3 regions of the Variovorax sp. VRV01 genome follow, and region 3 is predicted to be linked to each of the others. Evidence: predicted binding sites of a transcription regulator. Region 3 holds the regulator's gene; each other region holds the start of a gene.
The links. Region 3 encodes sigma-54, which starts transcription at its own class of promoters, with help from an activator protein. Its sites were predicted from a motif close to TGGCANGNAANCTGCTTT; they were not measured.
Positions count from the first base shown of each region.

Region 1: a site for sigma-54 is predicted at 1,129-1,146, ahead of IB278_RS32625 (PQQ-dependent methanol/ethanol family dehydrogenase). Genes of this name have one in related genera too.
Region 2: a site for sigma-54 is predicted at 1,006-1,023, ahead of IB278_RS19495 (pilin). Genes of this name have one in related genera too.

Region 1 is NZ_JACVBS010000034.1:27,738-30,002, reverse strand. It holds gene IB278_RS32625 (PQQ-dependent methanol/ethanol family dehydrogenase) at 1-1,060, opposite strand, end outside; gene IB278_RS32620 (PepSY-associated TM helix domain-containing protein) at 1,305-2,265, opposite strand, start outside.
Region 2 is NZ_JACVBS010000010.1:224,618-226,882, forward strand. It holds gene IB278_RS19485 (CHASE2 domain-containing protein) at 1-37, shown strand, start outside; gene IB278_RS19490 (3',5'-cyclic-nucleotide phosphodiesterase) at 73-876, shown strand; gene IB278_RS19495 (pilin) at 1,080-1,586, shown strand; gene IB278_RS19500 (PglL family O-oligosaccharyltransferase) at 1,660-2,265, shown strand, end outside.
Region 3 is NZ_JACVBS010000005.1:278,211-280,475, forward strand. It holds gene lptB (LPS export ABC transporter ATP-binding protein) at 1-42, shown strand, start outside; gene IB278_RS11620 (RNA polymerase factor sigma-54) at 60-1,652, shown strand; gene IB278_RS11625 (phospholipase D family protein) at 1,663-2,265, shown strand, end outside.

The sequences.
Region 1 (2,265 bases), on a different contig from region 3:
GGCCGGTGGTGGCGTCGTTCACGTAGAAGTAGCCGTTGCGGTCGGCCTTGCCGCCCACGCGCCGGCCGTCCATGTCGAAGGTGACGAACTCGTTCACGCCGTCGAAGTCCCAGCTGTCGCTGGGCGTGTTCTGGTAGTGCCACTTGATCTGGCCGGTCTTCACGTCGATGGCCACGGTCGAGCACGAGAACAGGTTGTCGCCCTTGCGCAGGTGGCTGTTCCACGGCGCCGGGTTGCCGGTGCCGAAGTAGGCCAGGCCGGTCTTGGGATCGAAGGTGCCGCCCAGCCAGGTGGCGGCGCCGCCGGTCTTCCAGAGGTCGCCCGGCCAGCTCTTGTTGACGGTGCCCGAGACGCCCGCCTCCTTCTTGTTGCCGTCGTTGTCGTAGGTGTAGCCCATGTGGCCTTCCACCGTGGGGCGCGACCACACCATGCTGCCCGTTTTGGCGTCGCGCGCCTCGACGCGGCCGACGATGCCGAACTCGCCGCCCGACACCCCCGTGAGGATCAGGCCGTTGGCGATGATCGGCGCCGCGGTGGCCGAGTAGCCGGCCGCGTAGTCGTCGATCTTCTCCTTCCAGACCACGTTGCCGGTGTTCTGGTCGAGCGCCACCAGCTGCGCATCGAGCGTGGCGAAGATCACCAGGTTGTCGTACAGCGCCGCGCCGCGGTTGACCACGTCGCAGCACGGCATGATGCCCTCGGGCAGGCGGTGCTCGTACTTCCACAGCTTCTTGCCGGTGGTGGCGTCGAGCGCGTAGATGCGCGAGTACGAGGCGGTGACGAACATCTTGCCGTTGTGGATCACGGGCTGCGCCTCCTGGCCGCGCTGCTTCTCCCCGCCGAAGGAGAAGGCCCATGCCGGCGCGAGCCGGGACACGGTGCCGGTGTTGACCTGCTTCAGCGGCGAGTAGCGCTGGCCCTGGGTATTGACCCCCCAGGTCAGGACGTTGCCGTTCGCCGTGGCTTCGGACTGGATCATCTTGTCCGTGACTTGCGCGCCGGCGCCGCCGGCCGCGGCCAGGCCGATGGCCATGAGCGCGTTCAAGAGCTTCAATTGCATGGGATGTCTCCTCGTGGGTGTGGATAGCGGCTCGGGCGTGCCACGCGGGCATGCCTTCACGGGAGTCAAGGGCAATCTCCATGCCACGCGCGATGCAGCCTTCCAGGGGCTCTTTCGCGCATCGCGCGGGCTGCCGGCCGCGGGTTTTCCCGCTGCATTGCTACAAGGTCGAACAGCGCGCGGGCCGGCACCGTTGCATCCCGGCGCAGTGGTCGGGCCGTGCAACGGGTCGCTGCGGCAGGTGCTAGGTGCCAGCCCGGCGCGCGGTCTTCATCGCCATCGCGGCAAGCAGCGCAGCCGTTGCCAGCAGCGCAAGCTCGATTCCCGCGAACACCCAGTCCGCCGCGCGGATGCTGGCGAACAGGTGGCGGCCGCCGGCGCACATGTTCCACAGCGGCAGCGCCGCGCACAGCACGGCGGCGGTGCCGAACTGCTCCGTCCATGCGCGCCGGACCGGCCTCGCGCCCGCGTGAAAGAGCATCAGCGCCCACACCGCGAAGAACAGGTGGATCTCCCACTCGCGGCGATCCGTGGCATCCACCGGCAGCAGCCGGTTGCCCCAGAGAAACGCCGCCATCGCCGCGGGAAGCCCCGCAATGGCCGCGACGTTGAGCCGCTCCACGAGCCGGCGGCCGGCCGGCGCGCGTTCGGGATCGGCCCGCTTGGCGCGCCGCTTGACGGCCCACAGCACGAGCCCCGTTGCCACCATGGCCGCACCGGCCAGGCTCGCGATGAAGTACAGCCAGCGCACCGTGGTGCCGGCAAAGCGCGCCATGTGCAGGCCGTAGAGCACGCCGCGGGTTTCGGCGGCGGGGCCCGAGTGGTCCTTGACCTGCCGCAACGATCCCTGCGGACCTTCGAACGCCAGGTAGCGCGGGCTGACGGACACGCGCGATGCCTCGCTGCGCACGAGCTTCACGCGCGATGCGGCGTCGCCCGGGTGGTCGACGACCAGGCGCGCCACGCTGCCGATGCCCCAGCGCCGCTCGGCCTCGCGCACCATCGCGCCCACATCGGGCAGCGGTGCGGCCGTGCCGCGCGGCGTGCCCGGCGGCATGAGCGCCGTCATTTCAGCGCGCAGCGACTGGCGCGCCTGCGCCGCATCGGGCGCGCTGTCCAGGCCCCAGGGCATGTACAGCGTCATCAGCGTGACCAGGCCGGTGTAGGTGATCAGCAGGTGAAAGGGCAGCGCCCACACCGACAGC
Region 2 (2,265 bases), on a different contig from region 3:
CGAATGGGACGGCGCAACCCGGTTCGAAACCAAATGACGGCAGCAGAAGACACAAGCAGAGGGGCTCTCACAATGCAGGTTCGCGTGCTGGGTTGCTCGGGCGCCATTGCCAAGGACTGCCGGACCACTTCGTTCCTGATCGACACCGACCTGCTCGTCGATGCGGGCACCGGCGTGGGCGACCTCACCCTCGAAGAAATGGCAGGCATCGACGACGTGGTGCTCACCCACAGCCACCTCGACCACATCGCCGCGCTGCCCCTCATGCTCGACGCCGTGGCCGGCCGCCGCACCCGCCCGCTGCGCGTGCACGCCCTGCGCGCCACCATCGAGGCGCTGCGCGCCCACGTGTTCAACAACGTCATCTGGCCCGACTTCGAAAGCATTCCCAGCCCCGAGGCGCCCTTCGTGAGCTTTCACGACATTGCGGTGGGCCAGGTGCTGCAACTGGGCACCGCCGCCCCCAAGCGCATCGAGGTGCTGCCGGCCGTGCACACCGTGCCCGCCTGCGGCTTTGCCGTGAGCCGCGCCGAGGGCGGCGCCAACTGGGTCTTCACCGGGGACACCGAGCGCAACACCCCCTTCTGGGACCGCCTCAACGCCCTGGACGTGGCCATGCTCGTCATAGAAACGGCATTCAGCAACCGCGAGCAGGCCCTGGCGGAACGCAGCCTGCACCTGTCGCCCCGCGCGCTGGCCGACGAGCTGGCGCACATCGATCCGGCCAAGAAGTTTCCGATCTACATCACCCACACCAAGCCGGCGGAAACCGAAGAGATCATGTGGCAGATCGAGGACCTGGCCGGGCATCAGGTGGCGGGGTTGGCGCAGCGGGATATCCGATGGCTGAAGGCGGATGGGGTGCTGACGTTTTGAGTCGGACGCGCTGGGTTTGCTGACAAATTTGTCACGACTCGTAGCATCTAAGCGCTGTTTTTGTCACTCGGTGTAACTTTAGTCGGTACAAAGTACTCGGTTTCGCCGTAGCAGGACCTCAGGATGGCGTGGCACAGATGCTGCGGAAGTTGCTGCGCTCCGGGCTTGGTTCCCGGGCTCTACAAACCAACCTGGAGTTTTGAATGAACCGTCGTTCTATCGCACGCAATGTGCAAAAGGGTTTCACCCTTATCGAATTGATGATCGTTGTGGCGATCATTGGTATTTTGGCTGCTGTGGCTCTTCCGGCTTATCAGGACTACACGGTTCGTGCAAAGGTCTCGGAAATCGTGTTGGCAGCATCTTCTTGCCGCACCACCGTTACGGAAGCTGTCCAGTCGACCTCCGCAACGACTCTTACGGCCGCAATGTTTCCTTGCGATGGAGGGGCCGCTTCCGGAGCAACTGTTTCCAAATACGTGAAAAGCATCGCAGTTGCTGCTGATGGCATGGTTACCGTGACATCGCAGGGAATTACGCAGTTGACCGCTGGTTCTGCCGATGTCCTTACTCTCCGTCCGCTTAGCGCCGCAGCTACTGCACTGACCACCAGTGACGCCGGTAAGACGATCTTCGCTTGGAGGTGTGGTGCTTCCGCGGACGGTACCACAATTCCTCCTAAATACCTGCCAGGTTCCTGCCGCGGTTAATTCTGTCTAGAACTCTAAAACGCTCCCGAGGGAGCGTTTTTTTTTAGGTTTTACAAAATCAAAAGAGCGCACGATGTATTTCTTGGGTTTTATGCTGGCGCTCGGTCTTTTGATTCCAGATCATTTTTTTCCATGGCCTGCTTTTAGACACGATGTTGCGGTCGGAGTGGGCTTCTCCGTATTAATCTTTGGCACTGCGTGGAGGCAAATCAGCCTTCCAAAGGCCGCACTTTTTCTTGTTCTACTTTCCTTTGTCCCATTGCTACAAGCAATGGCTGGAGAGGTCGTGTTTTGGGGCGATGGCTGGGTCTCATGGCTATATATATTAGGCGCCGCCCTGACAATGATTTCTGCAGCGAACTTGATGAACGAATCTACGCTCGAAAATCCTCTCCACGAACTGCAACCGATAGTGATTGCTTTGGTAATTGCGGCTGTCATTTCGGTAGGTATTTCACTCGCACAGTGGTTTAGGCTAGATGTCGAATTTGTCTCTCCCCCATTGGATGGAATAAGATTTGGCGCAAATCTGGCGCAGCCGAATCAACTGGCGGCTCTCCTTCTAATTGGACTGGCGTGCGGCGTCTTTCTGTTTGAGAGCAAAATTGTGAGTGCGGTTCCGGGTTGTGCATTGGCTTTATTTTTGCTATTCGGATTGGTTATGACGCAATCCCGAATG
Region 3 (2,265 bases):
GAAGTACGCAGGGTGTACCTCGGCGAGCACTTCCGGATGTAAGGGAGGAGTCGGTCTCCATGAAGCAAGGGCTGTCCCTTCGCGTTTCGCAGCACCTGGCGCTCACGCCCCAGCTGCAGCAGTCGATCCGGCTGCTGCAGCTGTCCACGCTCGAACTGAGCCAGGAGGTGGAGCAGATGCTGGACGAGAACCCGTTCCTCGAACGCACCGCGGAAGAAGCGGCGCGCGAGGAGTTCGGGCTCGACGCCATCGACACGCCGGTGCCGCGCGACGAAGCCGGTGAAGCCGCCGAGGGCGAATTCGCCTCGGCCCCGGCCAGCAGCGCAACCACCACTTCGAGCGAAACCTCCTCGGCAGCCGAGGCCGACGTACCCGCCGCCGACGCCACCGAGCGCGAGCCCGACTGGGAAGGCGACGGCACCGTCGACATGGCGCCCGACGACAGCGAATGGGGCAGCGACGCCCCCGCGCGCCAGAACAACCTGGGCGACGACGAACGCGCCGACGCCACCGAGCTCGCGCGCAGCCAGGAGTCGCTGCAGTCCTTCCTGCACCGGCAGGCGCTGAGCCTGCGGCTCAACGAGAACGACAGCGCCGCGCTGCGCTTCCTGATCGAATCGCTCAACGACGACGGCTACCTCGAAGACTCCCTGCCGGCGCTGGCCTCGGGCCTCGCGGGCGACGACAACGACCAGTTCGACGAATTGGTGCACCACTTCCAGGTGGCGCTCGGCCTGCTGCAAAGCCTGGAGCCGGCCGGCGTCGGCGCGCGCGACCTGGGCGAATGCCTGTGCATCCAGCTGCGCGCGCTGGCCAGCGAAAGCGAGACCGAAGAGCAGGCCCTGGTGCGCAAGACCGCCATCGCGATCTGCAAGCAGCCGATGGAGCTGCTCGCGCGGCGCGATTTCAAGCGCCTGGCCACGCTCACGCGCACCAACGAAGAGGTGGTGCGCTCGGCGCTGCAGATCATCTCGCGTCTGGAGCCCAAGCCGGGCCGCCGCTTCGTCGACGTCGAGCGCAACATCGTGATTCCCGACGTGATCGTCACCAAGATCGGCCGCGGCACCAATGCCAAGTTCCGCGTCATGCTCAACCCCGAGGTGATGCCGCGGCTGCGCGTGCACGACATCTATGCCGGCGCGCTCAAGTCGCACAAGGGCGAGGGCAGCCAGGCGCTGTCGCAGCGGCTGCAGGAGGCGCGCTGGTTCATCAAGAACATCCAGCAGCGCTTCGACACCATCCTGCGCGTGAGCAACGCCATCGTCGAGCGGCAGAAGAGCTTCTTCGTGCACGGCGAGCTCGCAATGCGGCCCTTGGTGCTGCGCGAGATCGCCGACGAACTCGGCCTGCACGAATCGACCATCTCGCGCGTGACCACGGCCAAGTACATGGCCACGCCTTTCGGCACGGTCGAGCTCAAGTACTTCTTCGGCTCGGCGCTCGGCACCGAGACCGGCGGCAATGCGTCGAGCACCGCGGTGCGCGCGCTGATCAAGCAGTTCGTGAGCTCCGAGAGCATCAAGAAACCGCTGTCCGACAGCCAGATCTCCGAAATGCTCAAGGAGCAGGGCATCGAGTGCGCACGCCGCACCGTGGCCAAGTATCGCGAGGCCTTGCGCATCGCGCCCGCCAACCTTCGCAAGGCCCTGTAGAAAGCCGCCGATGGCCCGCCGCCTGCTGTCGCGCTGTGGGCTCGCGGTCTTTGCCATGCTGGCGGCGCTGCTCGTCGCCGGCTGCGCCACCCTGCCCGACGAGGCACCGCGCCCGCCCACCAAGGCCATGGCCGCGTCGGCCGACACCGCGCTCGGCAAGATCGCGCTGGCCTCGCAGCCCGACCCGGACCTGAGCGGCTTTCGCCTGATGCCGGGCGGCGACTTCGCCTTCGACACCCGCATCCAGCTCGCGCGGCGCGCCCAGCGCACGCTCGACGTGCAGTACTACCAGATCGAGAACGACGAGACCGGCCGCTACCTGCTGCGCACGCTGCGCGATGCGGCCCGGCGCGGCGTGCGCGTGCGGCTCCTGATGGACGATCTCTACACCTCGGGCGAGGACGAACTGCTGCTCGGCCTGGCCGCCACGCCGAATGTCGAGCTGCGCCTGTTCAACCCGTTTCCGGCCGGGCGCGGGAGCCTGCTCAGGCGCTTCACCGCTTCGCTGTTCGACTTCAGCCGCGTCAACCGGCGCATGCACAACAAGCTCTTCATCGCCGACGGCGCGATGGCGGTGGCGGGCGGGCGCAACATCGGCAACCAGTATTTCAGG